2 linked regions of the Desulfatibacillum aliphaticivorans DSM 15576 genome follow. The main gene of each other region encodes a partner of the protein of the gene in region 2 in a complex. Links are inferred from orthologs where the notes say so. Each region holds a gene or a part of one and is shown on either strand. Other genes may lie near its edges. The genes, in order: mnmE and mnmG.

The links.
Region 1: the proteins of mnmG (region 2) and mnmE are in contact, whole or in part, in a solved structure (PDB 9HIP), measured with the Escherichia coli proteins. The link is inferred for Desulfatibacillum aliphaticivorans DSM 15576 from one-to-one orthologs.

What each region holds. Positions count from the first base shown.
Region 1 is NZ_AUCT01000013.1:38,088-46,191, reverse strand. What follows is about bases 2,831-5,660. They hold mnmE (tRNA uridine-5-carboxymethylaminomethyl(34) synthesis GTPase MnmE), read right to left. Parts: upstream 5,021-5,660; coding sequence 3,641-5,020; downstream 2,831-3,640. Other genes in these bases: jag (RNA-binding cell elongation regulator Jag/EloR), read right to left, coding at 5,069-5,660; G491_RS0114010 (zinc ribbon domain-containing protein), read right to left, coding at 2,831-3,473. Also shown: G491_RS0114035 (hypothetical protein), read right to left, coding at 1-555; G491_RS35500 (hypothetical protein), read right to left, coding at 671-841; nadD (nicotinate-nucleotide adenylyltransferase), read left to right, coding at 1,164-1,814; rsfS (ribosome silencing factor), read left to right, coding at 1,811-2,191; G491_RS0114015 (type I restriction enzyme HsdR N-terminal domain-containing protein), read left to right, coding at 2,184-2,726; more of G491_RS0114010, read right to left, coding at 2,799-2,830; more of jag, read right to left, coding at 5,661-6,028; membrane protein insertase YidC, read right to left, coding at 6,042-7,715; membrane protein insertion efficiency factor YidD, read right to left, coding at 7,757-8,056; rnpA (ribonuclease P protein component), read right to left, coding at 7,962-8,104. UniProt on the Escherichia coli protein: Exhibits a very high intrinsic GTPase hydrolysis rate. Involved in the addition of a carboxymethylaminomethyl (cmnm) group at the wobble position (U34) of certain tRNAs, forming tRNA-cmnm(5)s(2)U34.
Region 2 is NZ_AUCT01000002.1:389,806-398,033, reverse strand. What follows is about bases 1,622-4,575. They hold mnmG (tRNA uridine-5-carboxymethylaminomethyl(34) synthesis enzyme MnmG), read right to left. Parts: upstream 4,067-4,575; coding sequence 2,177-4,066; downstream 1,622-2,176. Other genes in these bases: mnmL (tRNA modification radical SAM protein MnmL/YtqA), read left to right, coding at 4,408-4,575; G491_RS29350 (DNA cytosine methyltransferase), read right to left, coding at 1,622-1,973. Also shown: G491_RS0103900 (protein NO VEIN domain-containing protein), read right to left, coding at 1-506; more of G491_RS29350, read right to left, coding at 507-1,621; more of mnmL, read left to right, coding at 4,576-5,328; G491_RS0103880 (NAD+ synthase), read right to left, coding at 5,313-6,959; G491_RS0103875 (hypothetical protein), read left to right, coding at 7,114-8,228. UniProt on the Escherichia coli protein: NAD-binding protein involved in the addition of a carboxymethylaminomethyl (cmnm) group at the wobble position (U34) of certain tRNAs, forming tRNA-cmnm(5)s(2)U34.

The sequences.
Region 1 (8,104 bases), on a different replicon or contig from region 2:
GCCGTAAACCACAGCGGCGGACCAGGCCAAATCGCCGGCCAGACAGAGGGCGGCTTCCGTGCCCACGTCGATTTCAATCCAGTTGGCGGCGGGGTCGATGTGGCAGATGGCGGATTTGCCTTTGGTATAATCCCCGACCACCGAACCCTGAAGCGTTTTCTCCAGCTTGCTGCAAACATACATGAGCTTCTTGATGTTTACGGGCTCGGGGATTTGGATATTCAGCACATTGGCGGCGTCAGCCGGCATCAATTGGCGAAGGGTCAGCAAAAGAGCCCTGGCGCCATGGAACAGGGCGGCCGCGGATTCTTTTATGTCCTCCGCCTGCGCCTGGTTTCTCTGATCCAGATAATCCTTTTCCTCCGCCCCCATGGCCGAATCCCGCAAAGCGCTGATGGGCGCCTCGAAAACCGGAACGGCAGACAGAGATTCCATGGCCTTCTTAAAGGTTTGGATGTCCGAAAAGGAATATCCCGTATCCAGTTGCTTGGCTTTAAGCTGCAGGCCGTCTAGATCCGCATTCTCCAATATGGATAAAAGATTTCTCAGCCTCATTGCGTGTCTCCTGTTTTCAGGTATGGGAATAAGGGCGCGTTTACACCAAATATAGGCGGTATCATAAGAAACCGAAGAAATCTATGATATTATTCACACTTTTTAAAAAATCACCTCACAAATCAGGAGTTTTCCCCATAAAGCCTTTGTCAAAAGGGAAATGCTTCATAAAGACAAGGCCATGGTAGTCACCCCGGAAAACCCCAGGGAATACAAATAGGGGTAGCTTTCGGTATTCCTCCGGCAGACCCACGCACACGGATATATCCTGTTTTTCCGATTTCATGAACGCCTCCATAGTTATTGATCCAACCAACGCGTAATCAATTATGGCAATCTTGGCGCCAAGTTTCAGGCATATTCCAAACATACGCGGTTTCAAGGGCTTAAGCGGGGATGTACGGATTTTTTCCAGGGCGGCCCCGTCTCCGCCCGTACCTATGATGCACAGGGCATGTGCACGGCATGTTCCTGCGGGCTTTTTCCGGGCCAGGGTTTTCCTTTTCATTTTCCCTTATTTAGGATATCCTAATGGGACTGTGTGCCGGACCAAACTTAGGGATTTACAGCACCATCACGGCTGGAGCCGTGAGCGACGGGAAACGGGAATGCGCTTAGGAATATACGGAGGAACATTCGACCCCATCCATATCGGACATTTACGCATGGCCGTGGAGGTGCAGGAGAAGTTCTCTCTGGATAAAGTCGTGCTCATTCCCTGCAATACGCCGCCCCATAAGGAAAACGGCGCCGCCGCCTCGGCCCGGGACAGATTGGCCATGGTTCGCATGGCCGTGGAGGGCAGGGCCGGCCTGGAAGCCTCGGACATGGAAATACGCCAGGGAGGCCCATCCTACACCGTGGCCACTTTGGAGGCTTTGCAGTCCCCTGACAAGGAGATTTTCTTTATCCTGGGCCTGGACGCCTTTTTGGAGATTCATACCTGGAAGGAATATGAGCGCCTTTTTTCCCTGGCGCACTTCATAGTCCTGGCCCGGCCGTGGCAGGGGGGCAGGGCGGAAATGTTTCACGTGGAACAGTATATCCGGGAGAACCTGCCGGGTTTGGCCGTCCCGGAGCCTGACCAGGGATATTTCAGGGCCTTACACGAAAACAAGCGGATTTACTTTGCACAGACAACGGCGCTGGATATTTCCGCCACCCATATTCGCAAGGCCGTGAACCAGGGAAAAAGCATTGCTTTTCTGGCGCCCGAATCCGTGGAAAAATATATTAAACGACAAGGACTATATTTATGAGCAAAGACCTACCGCAGGAGTTGGCTCCGTTCTTTGACGCCTTGGGGCAAAGAAAGGCCCGAGGCCTGGTGGGGCTGGACGTACGCGGCATATCCTCCGTGGCGGACTTCATGGTCATATGCAGCGGCCTGTCCAACCGGCAGGTGGCGGCCATGGCCGAGCACGTGGAGCGCCACATGAAAAAACGCAAGCAAAAAGCCCTGGGCGTGGAGGGAAAGACGGAGGGCCAATGGGTGCTCCTGGATTACGACGATGTCATCGTCCATATATTCCACGACTCCGCCAGGGATTTTTACGATCTGGAAGGTTTGTGGGCGGACGCCAAGCGCTATTATCCCAAGGGCCGGCCGGAAGAACAGGAAGGTGAAGATGAGTAACTCAGATAAAGAGATGCCTTATATCATCGACAAGGTGACGGGAAATCTGGCGCCCCATATAGGCGCAGAGGATAATCGCCAAAAGGCCGAGGAGCTTCTTTTGGGGGAAAAAGGCTTTTCTGCGGCCGACATTTCCGTGGACCACCCTGTATCCGTGGAAGTGAATGGACAGGATTATGCCTCCGCCTTGGACCTCTTAGTCTTTGTGGACGGCAAACCTGTGATGGTGATCAAATGCGCGGCGGGCTCTTTGGACTCCCGGCAGAAGGAAGTGATCGCCGCGGCCCGGGTATGCATAGATCCCATTCCGCCCATAGCCGCTTCTACAGACGGGAGCGAATGGCTGTTGTGGGACGTGAAATCCGGAAAGCAGATGGGGCGGGGCGCAGATTCGGTCCCGGACAAAAGCCGGGCTGGGGATATTTTAGCCGCCTACACTCCCGAGCCCCTGGAGGGCAAGGCCCTTATGCGGGAGCGCCTGATATTCAGATCCTACGACATGGACAACGTCAATGTCGCCCGTAAGGCATACTAAGCTAAAAAACGCATAAAAAAAAGGGTCGGACTTTCATCCGGCCCTTTTGTATTTTTCGTTTAAGGCGGCTGGTTATTCCGTCAAATCCTTGCCGCAATGTTTGCACACTTTGGCGCGTTGCTTGACAATCTCCGCACAATAAGGGCATTCCCTGGTGAATGTCCGTTCCATGACCGCCTTAATGGTTTTTTCCACAGCCTCCTTAATCAGCCGATTCCCGAATTTTTTATTGAGCAAAGCCTCCAGGCAATCCACGTCGCCCAACTCCTCCAGCATGTCCGCCGCCTTGATGCGGACCCTGCCGGGAGCGCAGGCGTCCAAAAGAAGGGCTAAGGGGACCTTGGCGTCCTTGTCAGCGTAAGCCTGGGCCAGGGAGGCAAAGCCCTCCTTGATGGCGACTTTTTCCTGTTCCATTTTGGCCAAAATTTCCTCGTCCACAATTTGGCCGGTGCCGCCCACCTTGGAAAAAACAGGCATGAACTCAAACTGTCCGGAGCTGGGATAGCAAAAACACCGCGTGGATGCGCAATGTCCGTGCTCTTCTTCAAAGTGGCTCCAGCCTGAGACAAAAGGCGGACACTCGTCATTGAAGCAGACAAAAAGATACGGCTCGCCCCATCCCAGACCGTCCGAGAAGTTTACAGGCGGCACTTCCCAAATTTTCATGGCCTGGCCGCAATGCGGGCATACAGGAACAGGCGTGTGCATGATTTTATCAAGTATTTGCTCTTTGGTCTCAAAGCTCATAAGGCTAATATCCTTTTCCTTTACGGGTTTAGGGGCTTAAGCCCTTTCTCTACAAAGTAAGAGCCCTGGCTGGCTTGTCAATACGGCGGCAATGCCAGGGGGCAGCCCCAAGATGTTCCACGTGGAACAATTTTAACCCCCAGATAGTGTATACCTTTTTCCAATCCCTATTTTCCTATGCAAAAATCGGAAAAGATGCGATCCAAAATGTCGGGAGAAACGCCAAGCCCCAGGACTTGCTCCAGGGATTTTTGGGCCTCCTCCATGTCAAAGGCCGCAAGCTCCCAAGCCTCCTCCAAAATGCGACCCCGGGCTTCGGTTGCGCTTTCTAAAGCGCTTTCCAGGGCGCCCTTTTGCCGGAGATTGGGAATGATTCCGGGCGCGGCGTCCAGCTCCCGCCCCTGCCTCAAAGAGTTTTCCATGGCCCGGCGGAGGCCGTCCAGACCCTGGCCGGTTTTTGCGCTGACCGCCACGGGGGCGTAATCCCTGACAGGGGAGGGGATAAATCCAGGGTGCAGATCCATCTTGTTGTAAACCATCAACACGCGGTTGCAGGAGTGTTCGGCCTGACGCCGCAACTCCTGGTCTTCAGGGGAAAGGTCGCTTCCGGCCTCGACGACTAGCATGACCAAATCGGATTCGCCCATGGCGTCTTTGGCCCTTTGCATACCGATCATCTCTACGGCGTCCGAGGAGGTGCGCAGCCCCGCCGTGTCGGACAACGTGAAGTGCAGGCCTCGAATAAGCACGGGCTCTCGGATCACGTCCCGGGTGGCGCCCGGAGTCTCCGTGACGATGGACCGTTCCTGGCCGGCCAGGGCGTTCATAAGGCTGGACTTGCCCACATTGGGACGGCCGACAATGGCGGCCCTTAGCCCTTCCATATGGGCTTTGCCCAGCTCGGCGGCTTCCGCCAGCTCTCTTAAGGGAGGAATGACGCCTTGGTCCAGTTTGGCCAGGATCCATTTTGTTTCGCCGTCGCCCGTATCATCCGAAAAATCCAGGGCGGCCTCAATGTGGGCTCGGCATTCCATGATGGAGTCCAGTATGTCTTCCACACGGCATTTAAGAGCGCCGCCCACATGCGCGGCTGCGGTTTTCGCCGCCCGGGAGGTGCGGGCGTGGATGAGGTCCACCACGGCTTCGGCCTGGGAGAGGTCCATGCGGCCATTTAAAAACGCCCGGCGGGTGAACTCCCCGGGTTCGGCCAGGCGGGCCCCCTGGGACAGCACCGTCTCCAGCACCGCGCTTAAAACCACCGGGCCTCCGTGCCCCTGAATCTCGGCAACGTCCTCTCCTGTATAGGTTCCAGGGCCGGGCATAAACACGGCCAGGACTTCGTCCTTGACTGCGGTGGTCTTGGGATCGACGATTTTTCCCCGAATCAGTTTATACGCTTCGGGCGGCCAAATATCGAAGGATGAGTGCGCCGGCTGAAAAATGCTTTTTAAGATGGAAGAGGATAGGGGGCCTGATATGCGTATAACGCCGATGCCGCCTACTCCGGGAGGGGTGGCGATGGCTGCAATGGTTTGAGAAAGGTTCATGGCGCCAAACAAAACCCGGGCCTGCTTTCCAGGCCCGGGCGTTTAAGTTCAGGATTGTTTCTTGGCCTGCCCCCTTTGGGGGAATACGACCAGCTTGCGCAAATAGCCGTTGCCTTTGCTCTGGGTGCGGATGCCTTTTTCGTTTTTCAAGGCAAGGTGCACGATCCTGCGGTCATGAGCGCTCATGGGGCTGAAACTGGCAGGCTTTCCGGATTTTCTTACCTTGGCGCCAAGGCGCTTGGCCTGCTTGATCAGGCTTTCCTCCCGCTTGAGCAGATAATCGCCGGCGTCCACACGCACCCTGATTTTTTTGCTGCGGGCGCGGTTGACGATTTTTTCCACCAGGTACTGGATGGCGTCCAATGTCTGGCCGCGGCGCCCAATAAGCACCGCCGGCTTCTCGCATTCCAGGGTGACGACTATGTCGCCGTCCTCGTTCTGGGAGGCCTTTCCGGCGGCTTCCTCGGCAATGGTGCGGGCCATGGTGACGGACGCCTCTATGGCCAGTTCCATGCATTGCTCCAGGTTGGGATCGTCTTCGGCGGCTTCGTTAGGCTCGTTTTCGTCTGCATCGTCTGCCAAGTCGGCTTCCATTGCCTGAGCCTCTTCTATAGCCGTCTGGTCTTCCTGATGCTCCTGAGTTTCGGGAACTTCCTCGGCGATTGTCGCTTCCACGGGTTCGGGGGCATTTTCCGCAGCCGGTTCGCAAGCCTCCTGCGTAGCAGGCTCTTCTTCAACCTGCGCAGGCTTGGGTTCCGCGGCTTTTTTCGGCTTCCTGCCCTTGCCCTTGGCGGCGCCCGACTTGCGGCCTTTTTTCGCCTCTGCGTTGGCTGCCGGAGGATAGACGCGAATGCGTGCTTTTTTTACCCCTACCAAGCCGAAAATGCCAGTGGATCCATAGGACAATACATCGTATTTAAGCTGCTTCTTACTGACTCCTAATTCCTTGCAAGCGAGTTCCACAGCGTCTTCCGCTGTTTTTCCTTCAAATTCCACGTTCGAATTCATGGTTCCTCCGTGTTCAGGAACTGGTCTTTCCTATGTAATACTGCTGGGCGATGGAAACCACGTTATTGACCAGCCAGTAAAGGACGAGCCCTGACGGAAAGTTGATAAAGATAAACAGGAACACAAGAGGCAACAGCATCATCATCTTTGCTTGGGTGGGGTCCCCAGGGGGTGGGGACATTTTTTGCTGCAGCAGCATACTGGCGCCCATGATAAGCGTAAGAACGGGAATCCCGTAAGGCTCTGCCATGAACGGCACCGGGAAAGGCAGGTGGAACAGCCTGTCCGGTGCGGAGAGGTCGGTAATCCACCAGATAAACGGGGAGTGGCGCAACTCGATGGCTACATACAGCATTTTGTAGAACGCGATGAAAATGGGGATTTGGATGAGCATGGGCCAACAGCCGCCCATGGGATTGACCTTGAAGGTTTTGTACAGCGCAAAAACCTCCTGGTTCATCTTTTGCTTGTCGTCCTTGTATTTTTCCCGAAGCTCCTGCATGAGCGGCTGGAGCTTTTTCATTTTTTCCATGGACCTGTAGCTCTTACTGCCCAAAGGCCAAAGGACAATCTTGATGAGCAGGGTCAACAGAATAATAACCACCCCGTAGTTGGGGACATAATTGTGCATGATGTTCATCAGAAGCAAGCAGGGTTTGGCGATTACGTGGAAGAACCCAAAGTCCAGGGCGTCCTCCAGGCCCGCCTTATTCAAAATGTCTCCCTGCTTGGGTCCGAAAAAGGCCTTATAAGAAGTGGTGAATGTCTGGCCAGGGGGGATGGCCATCGGCTTGCCTGTGAACAGGGTTTGGGCCACATTGTTGGCGGAATTGAGGGACGCCTTAATGACGCCTTCCTGGGTTTGGTCAAAGACCACAGCGGACATGAAGTATCGCCATGTGAGTGCAACCCATCCGGTGGGGCCTTGTATGGTTTTTTCAGGCTTCTTTTCCGAGACCTTGAACTCTTCCATGGAATTGTTGACAAAGGCCATGGGGCCGCTGAAAACAATTCTATCGGATTTATCCGAAGGCTTACTGCTGGGCGTATAATAATTGTTCAGGATGACGGAGAGGTTGTCGTTGATGGGACCCAGAGTGTTGTTGGCCACGGAAAGCTGGCAGTCCATGGCATAGGAGTCAGGCTGAAAAGTATAGGTTTTGGTGACTATAATTCCTGACGGCGCGGTATAAGTGAATATCAGGGATTGGGGTTGTTCCTGAACATTCAGGTCTTCGGTGCTTTGGGCGCTGAATACGGCGCTTTCCAAATTGCCGAGACTGCCCCGCGCCATGGTGGTAAGCAGGGTCGCTCCGCCGGGCGGCAGGTCAACCACTCTCTTGGGAGCGGAATCCTTTGCCTGAGTTTCCCAATATTCTTTTAGCGTCAAATCGCTTAATCCGGCGCCCTTTTCCGTGAACACCGCGTGATACAGGGGCGTATCCACTGTGATATCCCTGGCTGGGCGGCCGGGAGACGCCGCGATTTCAGGGATGGGAGCGGCGGCCGGCGCAGGGGTTATTGCAGCAGCGGCTTCCTGGGCGTCCGTGCTCTGTTGCACTTGTGCAATTTCCTGGCTTTCCACAGGCGTTTCGCCTTGGTGCGGCTTGGGGCCGAAAAAATACTGGTATGCAATAAAAACCATCAAGGACAGCGCGACGGCCAAGATTAAACGAAATTGTTCCATGCTACCTAAACTCCTGGGGGCAAACGACAAATTTGCCCAGGTCAGGGCACCGGGTCAAACCCCCCTGGGTTCAGGGGATGGCACCGTAAAATTCTTCGGACAGCCAGCCAGCCGCCTTTGACCGGTCCGTGTTTTTCTATGGCCTCCACGGCGTACTGAGAGCAACTGGGGTAAAAACGGCAATGAGGACCCAATATGGGGGACACAAAACGCTGGTATATGCGGATGGGAATGATTAATAATCGTTTAATGGCGGGAGCCCTCCGAAACCCTGTTGAACAGATGGTCCAGGGAGGCTGCCAGCAAGGGCGACTCCTGCTGGCAGCAAGCCTTTTTGGCAATCACGTTGATATCAACAGGGGCTTTGAGCCTATGCTGGTTCAGACGAA
Region 2 (8,228 bases):
ATGGTTTCCAGATCAACATAAGGCAGTTCTGTCATGCTTTTTCTGCCCATCCACTCCAATATCACCTCATGGAGCACTCTGTCCTGCTCTTCATCAACTGCAATCATAAGAGTTTTGGCCCTTGTGGGCACAGGTGATCCTTCAAACTCAAAAAGGGCGTAGTCACCCTCTTTGAGAACGTTGAACCTTTCAGGCTCTTCATCCGGATTAGGAATATACTCCCCGTTAAGCCGCCAGTTTTTATATGATCCGGGCTGTTTGATGATTTTTCTCTGAACATTATAGGGAAGAGAGACACCCGGCCCTAAAAGGTATAGATCCAAAGGGACACGGTTATCGTGTTCCAGCGCCCACTCCGGAAGTTCCGGATACAGAATGTCAATGAATACATTCCGGTTTAGGTTGATTGCCTTTTGCTTTCCGCCCTTTTCCTGGTTAACGAATTGCCAATAGAAAATTGTCAGATCTGAGTTGGTCAGGCGCTTGATCGCCAGTCGTCTTTTCATTTATTCCCCCCTCAAGGCCTTTTTTATTTCAGCAGCCAGGGCGGCTGCCATCAGGGGAGGAACGGCGTTTCCAATCTGTTTGAATCCTGGATTCATGGTCCCACAAAAAATAAATCCATCAGGAAAAGACTGAAGTCGTGCTGCCTCCCTTACTGAAATTGTCCTAGCCTGCTCGCTGTCATAGTGAATATGTGAATAGCTATCCTTGCCAAGATGGGCCATCAAGGTTCTTGCCGGTAAATGGCGCTCCATTTTTCGCCATTTATTGGGAAACTTTCCTGGATCATAAGGGGGGACTATAGAGGCTTTCAATGTCTCGTAGTCCTGGCTGTCTTTTTCAATCCTTTTTCCATTTTGTTCCAGTTCATCCAGTTTCTCCCGCAGCATGTCCAGGGCGTGCTGGTATGCCTGTGGGTATTGGTCTCCGCTGTTCATGCGTTTAAACAGTTTGTAATCTCTGGGAAGGTATCGAATAACGTGATCATAAATACCTTTGTCATTCTCAAAACCGGGCCATGTTCTCATAAGGGTCTGATATTCATTCAGGGATGTGTCGTTGGTATACTCGATCAGTTCATTAAACCTTCTCGCGCCGCGTTTAAGTTTTCCTTCCAGATGCAAGGTGATTTTCGGGAGGTCACCCAATGCATCCTCCGCGCTGACAGCCCTGGCCAAGGACTCCCGGTTGCTCTCAGGCGCGGGGACATAAAAAGACGGCTTTTCAAACAGACCCCAGTTAATATTTTTCAGGGCAACCTGGCGTGAACCGTAATAGCCTTGGGGCAGATCAACCCAATGAGTGGGGCTTGGGAAAGTTACCTTCTCTCCCAATTCATTTCGGTAGGCTATAAGGAACATTCTTTCTCGCATTTGAGGGACGCCATAAAAAACTGAATTTAAAAGTGTATAGCTACATGTGAATCCTTCATCAACCAGGAATTCGCAGACTTCCTCGGCAATGTTATGCCCCCCATGATTCAGAACGTCAGGAACGTTTTCCATCAGAATGGCTACTGGCTTCAAGGTTTTTACATAGGCAAGATAGCGCAGGTATAGATTGTGTCTTGGGTCTTTAAGAAAGGCTTCTGGATGGGCTGCCACCTCCCTCAGCTTGGCTCTTCCCACGCGGGCAAATGCTTGGCAGGGAGGCCCCCCAACAATCACATCAAAAACCTGTTCCGGAAGCATGGGGAGGGCAAGTTGTCTGACAAGGTCCTCAGGATCTATTGCGGTGATATCAAGCGCACGGGCGTGAGTATTTTTTGTTGCGGAAGATGAATCCTGAAAAAAATTAAGTGCATGCGTTTCGGCTGCAATAGGGTCTATTTCCACGGCGCCATCTATGGAGAATCCATTTCTGTGAAATCCCAGGGAGATCCCGCCGCATCCGGCAAACAGATCAAGTAGTCGAGGCGTCCTGCCTCTCCTTAAAGCCTCCAGTTTGTCTGTGATAATTTTGCTGTCCATTTAATCCTGCACTCCAATATATTAAACATATCGGCCTGGAGGCTTCAAGGAAATGCTAATAACCCGTTATGATTTGATATTTGATATTTTTTCTGAACCGATGAAAAAATACCATAATCTGCGGTTGGCCTCAAGGATAAGATGTTGTTTCTCATTACTATCTGAATTAAAACATGAAATTGGTAAGTTGAGACAACGGACATTTATTGGGTTGAAGAATTTTCCACCTCCGTGTTTTTCGATTGATGCAAATGAATCATGACGGCTGATAGCGCCGCCGGAGTGATGCCCTCCATGCGGGAGGCCTGCCCCAAGGACACGGGCTTGAGCGCGCCCAGCTTGGCTTTCAGCTCGTTGGACAGGCCGTGAACCGCCTCGAAGTCAAAGCCTTCGGGGATGCGCACCCTTTCCATTTCGCGGAATTTTTCAATCTCGCGCAATTGCTTGGCAATGTATCCTTCGTACTTGATCGCTATTTCCACCTGGCGGGACACCCTGGGATTGATCGGCTCCGGGGAGGGCGCCAGCTTTTCCACGGCGTCGTAGCCCAGCTGCACCCGTTTCATCAGCCTGTCCAGGGGTGCGGCCTCCTTCAAGGGCGCTGTTCCCTTATCCTCCAGGTATTGATTCACTTCCGGCAAAGGCTTGATTATTGTGCTGCGCACCCGATCCAACTCCGCCTGGATCTGCTTTTTCCGCTCAATCAAGTCCTTAAAGGCGTCGTCATCTATCAGGCCCAGGCCGTGGCCGTATTCCATCAGGCGCAGGTCCGGGTTGTCCTCCCTCAGCATAAGCCGGTATTCGGCCCGGGAGGTGAACATGCGGTACGGTTCGGAGGTTCCGCGGGTGACAAGGTCGTCCACCATGACGGCCATGTAGGCCTCGGACCGGTCAGGCAAAAAGGGCGGCCTGCCCTGTATTTTGCACGCGGCGTTGATTCCGGCCCACATGCCCTGGGCGCCGGCCTCTTCGTAGCCGGATGTGCCGTTGATCTGCCCGGCGGCGTAAAGGCCTTTCACCAGCTTGGTTTCCAGGGTGGGCTTCAAGCCCGTGGGATTGAGAAAATCGTATTCGATGGCGTAGGCCGGCCGCATGATTTCCACCTGCTCCATGCCCGGAATGGAGCGGTAGAGCTTGATCTGCACTTCCAAGGGCATGCTGTTGCCCAGGCCGGAAACGTATATTTCCCGGGTGTGTACGCCCTCGTGCTCCAAAATGATCTGGTGGCTTTCCCGCTCCGGAAATTTGACGATTTTATCCTCAAAGGACGGGCAATACCTGGCCGAAACCCCTTTTACGATTCCCCCGTACAGCGCGGAACAGCTCAGGTTGTCCCGGATGATCCGGTGAGTCCTTTCGTTGGTGCGGCCCATAAAGCTGGACATGGGCGTTAAGAGGCTGGCTTTCGAAAACAAGGAAAAAGGCCTGGGGTTCTCCTCGCCTGTCTGTTCTTCAAAGCACGAAAAGTCGATGCTGTCCTTGGCCACTCGGGCGGGAGTGCCGGTCTTCATGCGGCCCATGGCGAATCCCAACTCCATTAGATGGGAGGCCAGGCTGTACGAGGCGAATTCTCCGGCCCGGCCGGCTTTCATGGACTTGTGGCCTATATGGATGACGCCGGACAGGAAAGTGCCGGTGGCCAGGATGACGGCCTCGGCCTGATATTCGTATCCAAAATGATCCACCACGCCGGCGACCCGGTCTCCGTCCAATACCAAGCGGTTGATTTTCGCCTGTTTAAGGTCCAGGTTGGGCTGATCCTCCACGCACTGCTTCATCATCTGATGATACATGTGCTTGTCGTTTTGGGTGCGCGTGCTTTGGACGGCCGGGCCTTTTCGGGTGTTCAGGGTGCGGTAGCTGATGGCGGTCCGGTCCGTCACCCGGGCCATGGCCCCGCCCAGGGCGTCCACTTCCTTGACCAGTTGGCCCTTGCCCGTGCCGCCTATGGACGGGCTGCACGGCATGCCCGCCACCGAATCCAGATGGATGGTGGTCAGGAGCGTCTTGCATCCCATGCGGGCGGCCGCCAGGGCCGCCTCGCATCCTGCGTGGCCCGCTCCGATTACTATGATGTCATACCGTTTACACATGTTGTTTGACCGTGTATAAGTCTCAAAGCGCAGTGAATAAATATTTGACTTATTTAAAGTGGAAATAAAAATAGAATCCCCATAAATAAGTGCGCTGCTCGGACTATTTAAGTTGAGGAAGCCCGCAAGTCTTCGTCCCTTCCCCCCTGGCGGGGGAAGGACAGGATGGGGGGGCATCAGAACGCTGCAGCGTGTCACCCCCACCCCAGCCCTCCCCCGTCAAGGGGGAGGGGGCAGGCGGCCTCTTTGCCGTTAAATTCGTTTTTGGTTGCAACAAACTCCTGAATCAATGGAGACAATGCCATTGCAAAAGCTCAAAATAATATAACACGAAGACTGCCATGAACGAAAAACCTTATAAAGATCTTGCCGGTTTTCTCCGGTCCAAATACGGTTGCAGAGTCCAGAAGATCACAGTAGACGCCGGACTTTCCTGCCCCAATCGGGACGGAACACTGGGCGTCGGCGGATGCATTTACTGCAACGAGAGGGGATCCGGCACCGGCGCTGCATCCCAAGGGCTTTCCATAACCCAGCAGATTGAACGTGGCAAGGGCACTTATGGAAAACGCTACAAGGCCAAGAAGTTTTTAGCTTATTTCCAGGCCCATACCAACACCTACGCTCCGGTTGAGCGCCTGGAGGCCCTGTACCGCGAGGCTCTTTCCGTGCCGGATGTGGTGGGGCTTTGCATCGGCACCCGGCCTGATTGCGTGGACGATGACGTCCTCGCCCTGCTGGAAAAACTCGCGGCTGACCACATGATCTGGGTGGAGTACGGCCTGCAGTCTTCCTGCGACAAAACCCTCCGCATTATAAATCGGGGGCATGACGCCGCCTGCTTTGCCGAAACCGTAAAAAAGACAGCGGGACGAAACATTCTCACCTGCGCCCACGTGATCCTGGGCCTGCCCGGGGAAACCCGTGAGGACATGCTGGAGACGGCCCGGTTTATAGGCGCCCTGCCCGTGGACGGAGTCAAGATTCACCTGCTTTATGTAATTCGCGGCACAGCCCTGCATAGGATGTACGAACAGGGGCGGTATCAGTGCATGGAACAGGAGGACTATGTGGAAACCGTCTGCCGGTTTATCGAATTGCTTCCGCCGGATATGATCATTCAACGGCTGACAGGCGATCCCAACAAGGACGAACTGGTGGCCCCTCAATGGTCCGTGGAAAAGGGGAAGACGTTTCTCCTTATCCACGAGGCCATGGCCCGGGAGAACTCCCGGCAGGGGCGGTTTTACTCCCCGTCCTGATCCTTGAACCGTTGGGCCACGGGATATCTTCTGCCCTCGCCGAAGGCCTTGGAGGTCAGCTTAAGCCCGGGCGCCGCCTGCCTGCGTTTGTATTCGTTGCGCACCACCCGCCGGACGATATCCCGTACGATTTTTTCCTCATAGCCCATGGCGATGATTTCCTCGGGATCTTTCAAATCCTCTATGTAGGCGTGCAGGATCGGGTCCAAAACCTCGTACGGAGGCAAGTCGTCCTGGTCGGTCTGGTCCGGCCTAAGCTCCGCGGACGGCGCTTTGGTCAGGATGCTTTCCGGGATGATTTCCCGGTCCTTGTTAAAATAACGGGAAACCTCGTAAACCAGCTCCTTGGGCAGGTCGGATATGACGGACAAGCCGCCGTTCATGTCTCCGTACAAAGTGCAATAGCCTACGGCCACTTCGGACTTGTTGCCTGTGGAAAGGACCATGGCGCCGGTTTTATTGGAAAAGGCCATGAGGATGGAGCCTCGGGTGCGGGCCTGGATATTTTGTTCGGTAACGCCAAAATCCTCCTTGTTGCAGAAGCTGAGGCTGCTCAGGAAGGTCTCGAAAATAGGCGTGATGGGGATGATCTCGTAAGGGCAGCCCAGGTTGTCGGCCAGTTCCTTGGTGTCCGTATAATTCTGCTGGGATGTGTATTCCGAGGGCATGAAAATGCTGTATGTGTTTTCCGGCCCCAAGGCTTCGGCGGCAACGGCCAGGGTCAGGGCGGAGTCTATGCCGCCGGACAGGCCCACCACCACCTTGGAAAAACCGCATTTGCGCACATAGTCGCCCACGCCGGTGACCAACGCCTTGGCCAGGGATTCGGCTTCGCTCTCGCAAACCGGGTGAATGTCTCCCTTGCCGGTTTCCGTGTCAAAGGTTACCAGGTCCTCTTCAAACTCTCCGGCCAGGGCCGCCAAATCGCCGCCCGGCGTATGCACCGTACTGGCGCCGTCGAATATCAGATGATCGTTTCCTCCCACCTGATTGACGTACACGCAGGAAAGGCGGTGCTTTTTGGCGAGATGGCTCATGATATTGCCGCGAACGGCCCGTTTTCCGGCATGGAAAGGGGATGCGGCGATATTGATGATCAAGTCCGTTTTTTTGTCAGCCAGGTCTTGAACCGGGTCCCAGTCGTAAAGCTGCTCGGGAAAAAGATCCTTGTCGTTCCAAGCGTCTTCGCAAATGGTCAGGCCGATGTTCATGCCTTTGTACATAAAAGGTTCGGCCTTGCCGCCGGGAGCGAAATACCGGGACTCGTCAAATACGTCATAAGTGGGCAGCAGCCTTTTGTGGACCACTTCCAGGATATTGCCGTCCTCAAAAAGCATGGCGGCGTTGGCGATGGGCTTGCCGGGGGCGCCTCCCACCCGATCCACAAAACCCAGAATAACGCCTATGTCATGGATGTCGTCCAACAGGCTTTGGACGGTGTTCTGACACGCCCGGATAAAACTTTTTCTTTCCAGCAGATCCCTGGGGGGATAGCCGCATACGGACAGTTCCGGAAATATAACAAGGTCGCAGGAGAGATTTTTCGCCTTTTGGGCGAATTCCTGAATTTTACTCCTGGCGCCTTTAAAGTCGCCGACAATGGGATTAATTTGAGCCAATGCTATTTTCATTGAAAAGCCTCCGTTCAAACACGGTATAGATATTTTGCGAGGCATTTTCAAGACCCATGCTGCGGGTTGCGCCGAAAAAGCCTTGACCTTGGTCTGTATACCGCCATAATAACGAAAAATTCCATCCTTAGTATAGCATTTCCATGGAGAGGCCTTGAATAAAAAATCGGGATTTCAAAACATCGCTGCTTTTTGCCTTTCAGCCATCCCCTGGCTGGCTTTTTGGGCGGCGATCACGCAAAACACGGCGGATCCGGACCTTTTCGGTTACCTGTCCTTCGGCCGCCTGTTTTTTGAGTCCCATGGATTTCCCTATGAAGACGTTTTTTCCTATTATCCGGTTAAAAACCCGTGGGTTTACCACGAGTGGCTGACCGGCGTGATTTTTTACAAAATGTATAAAGCATTAGACCCCTGGGCGATTCAGGCTTTGAAGTACGCCCTGGCGTCCGGCTGCCTGGGCTTGGCCTGGATGACCGCCAGGTTGAATAAGGCGGACGGCAAGGTCGTCGCAGCCGCTGCTATGATGAGCGTTTGGGTGCTGACCCAGGGCTGGAGCCCGGTCCGGGCCCAGGCATTCACCTATTTTTTCTTTGCGCTGACTTTATACGCGTTGGAAAGGGTGCGCCTGCACGGCGCGGTGAAAATGCTATGGGCGGCGCCTTTTATATTTTTGATTTGGTGCAATCTCCACGGCGGCTTTCCGGCCGGATTGGGAGTACTGGCCATCTATGCGTGCTGGTTTTGGGCCGGCGGCAAAAAAAGAGAGGCGGCCGCCTGCACAGCGGCGCTCGCCGGATCGGTCTTGGCGACTTTGGTTAATCCTTACGGGATCGATTATTGGATTTACCTCAGCAATTCCCTTTTTATGTCCAGGCCCTTTATCGTGGAATGGTGGCCGCTTCCCAAAACTTTGGCTCATGGATTTTATCTGCCTGCGAGCGTCTTTACGCTGATTCTGTTTTTATACGCCGCTGTTATGCTTCCCAAAATGTTCAAGGATTGCAATCCCGGAGCCGTGCTTTTGCCTGTATTGGCGGCGCTCGCTTTTTTGCATCATCGCCACGGGGTTTTCTTCGCTCTGGGATTCATCGCCCTTGTCCCCGGATATTTGTCCATCAGAAAGCCTAAAAAAATATGGGGATGGGCGGCGTCGGCCCTGGCCGCCTTTTGCCTGGCGGGGAATATGCTGCTGGCCGGATATCAGGGCTTGTATTTATTTTCAGGCTCTCCCTTTGCTTTGAACGCCCCCTCTTACGAGCAAGCCCC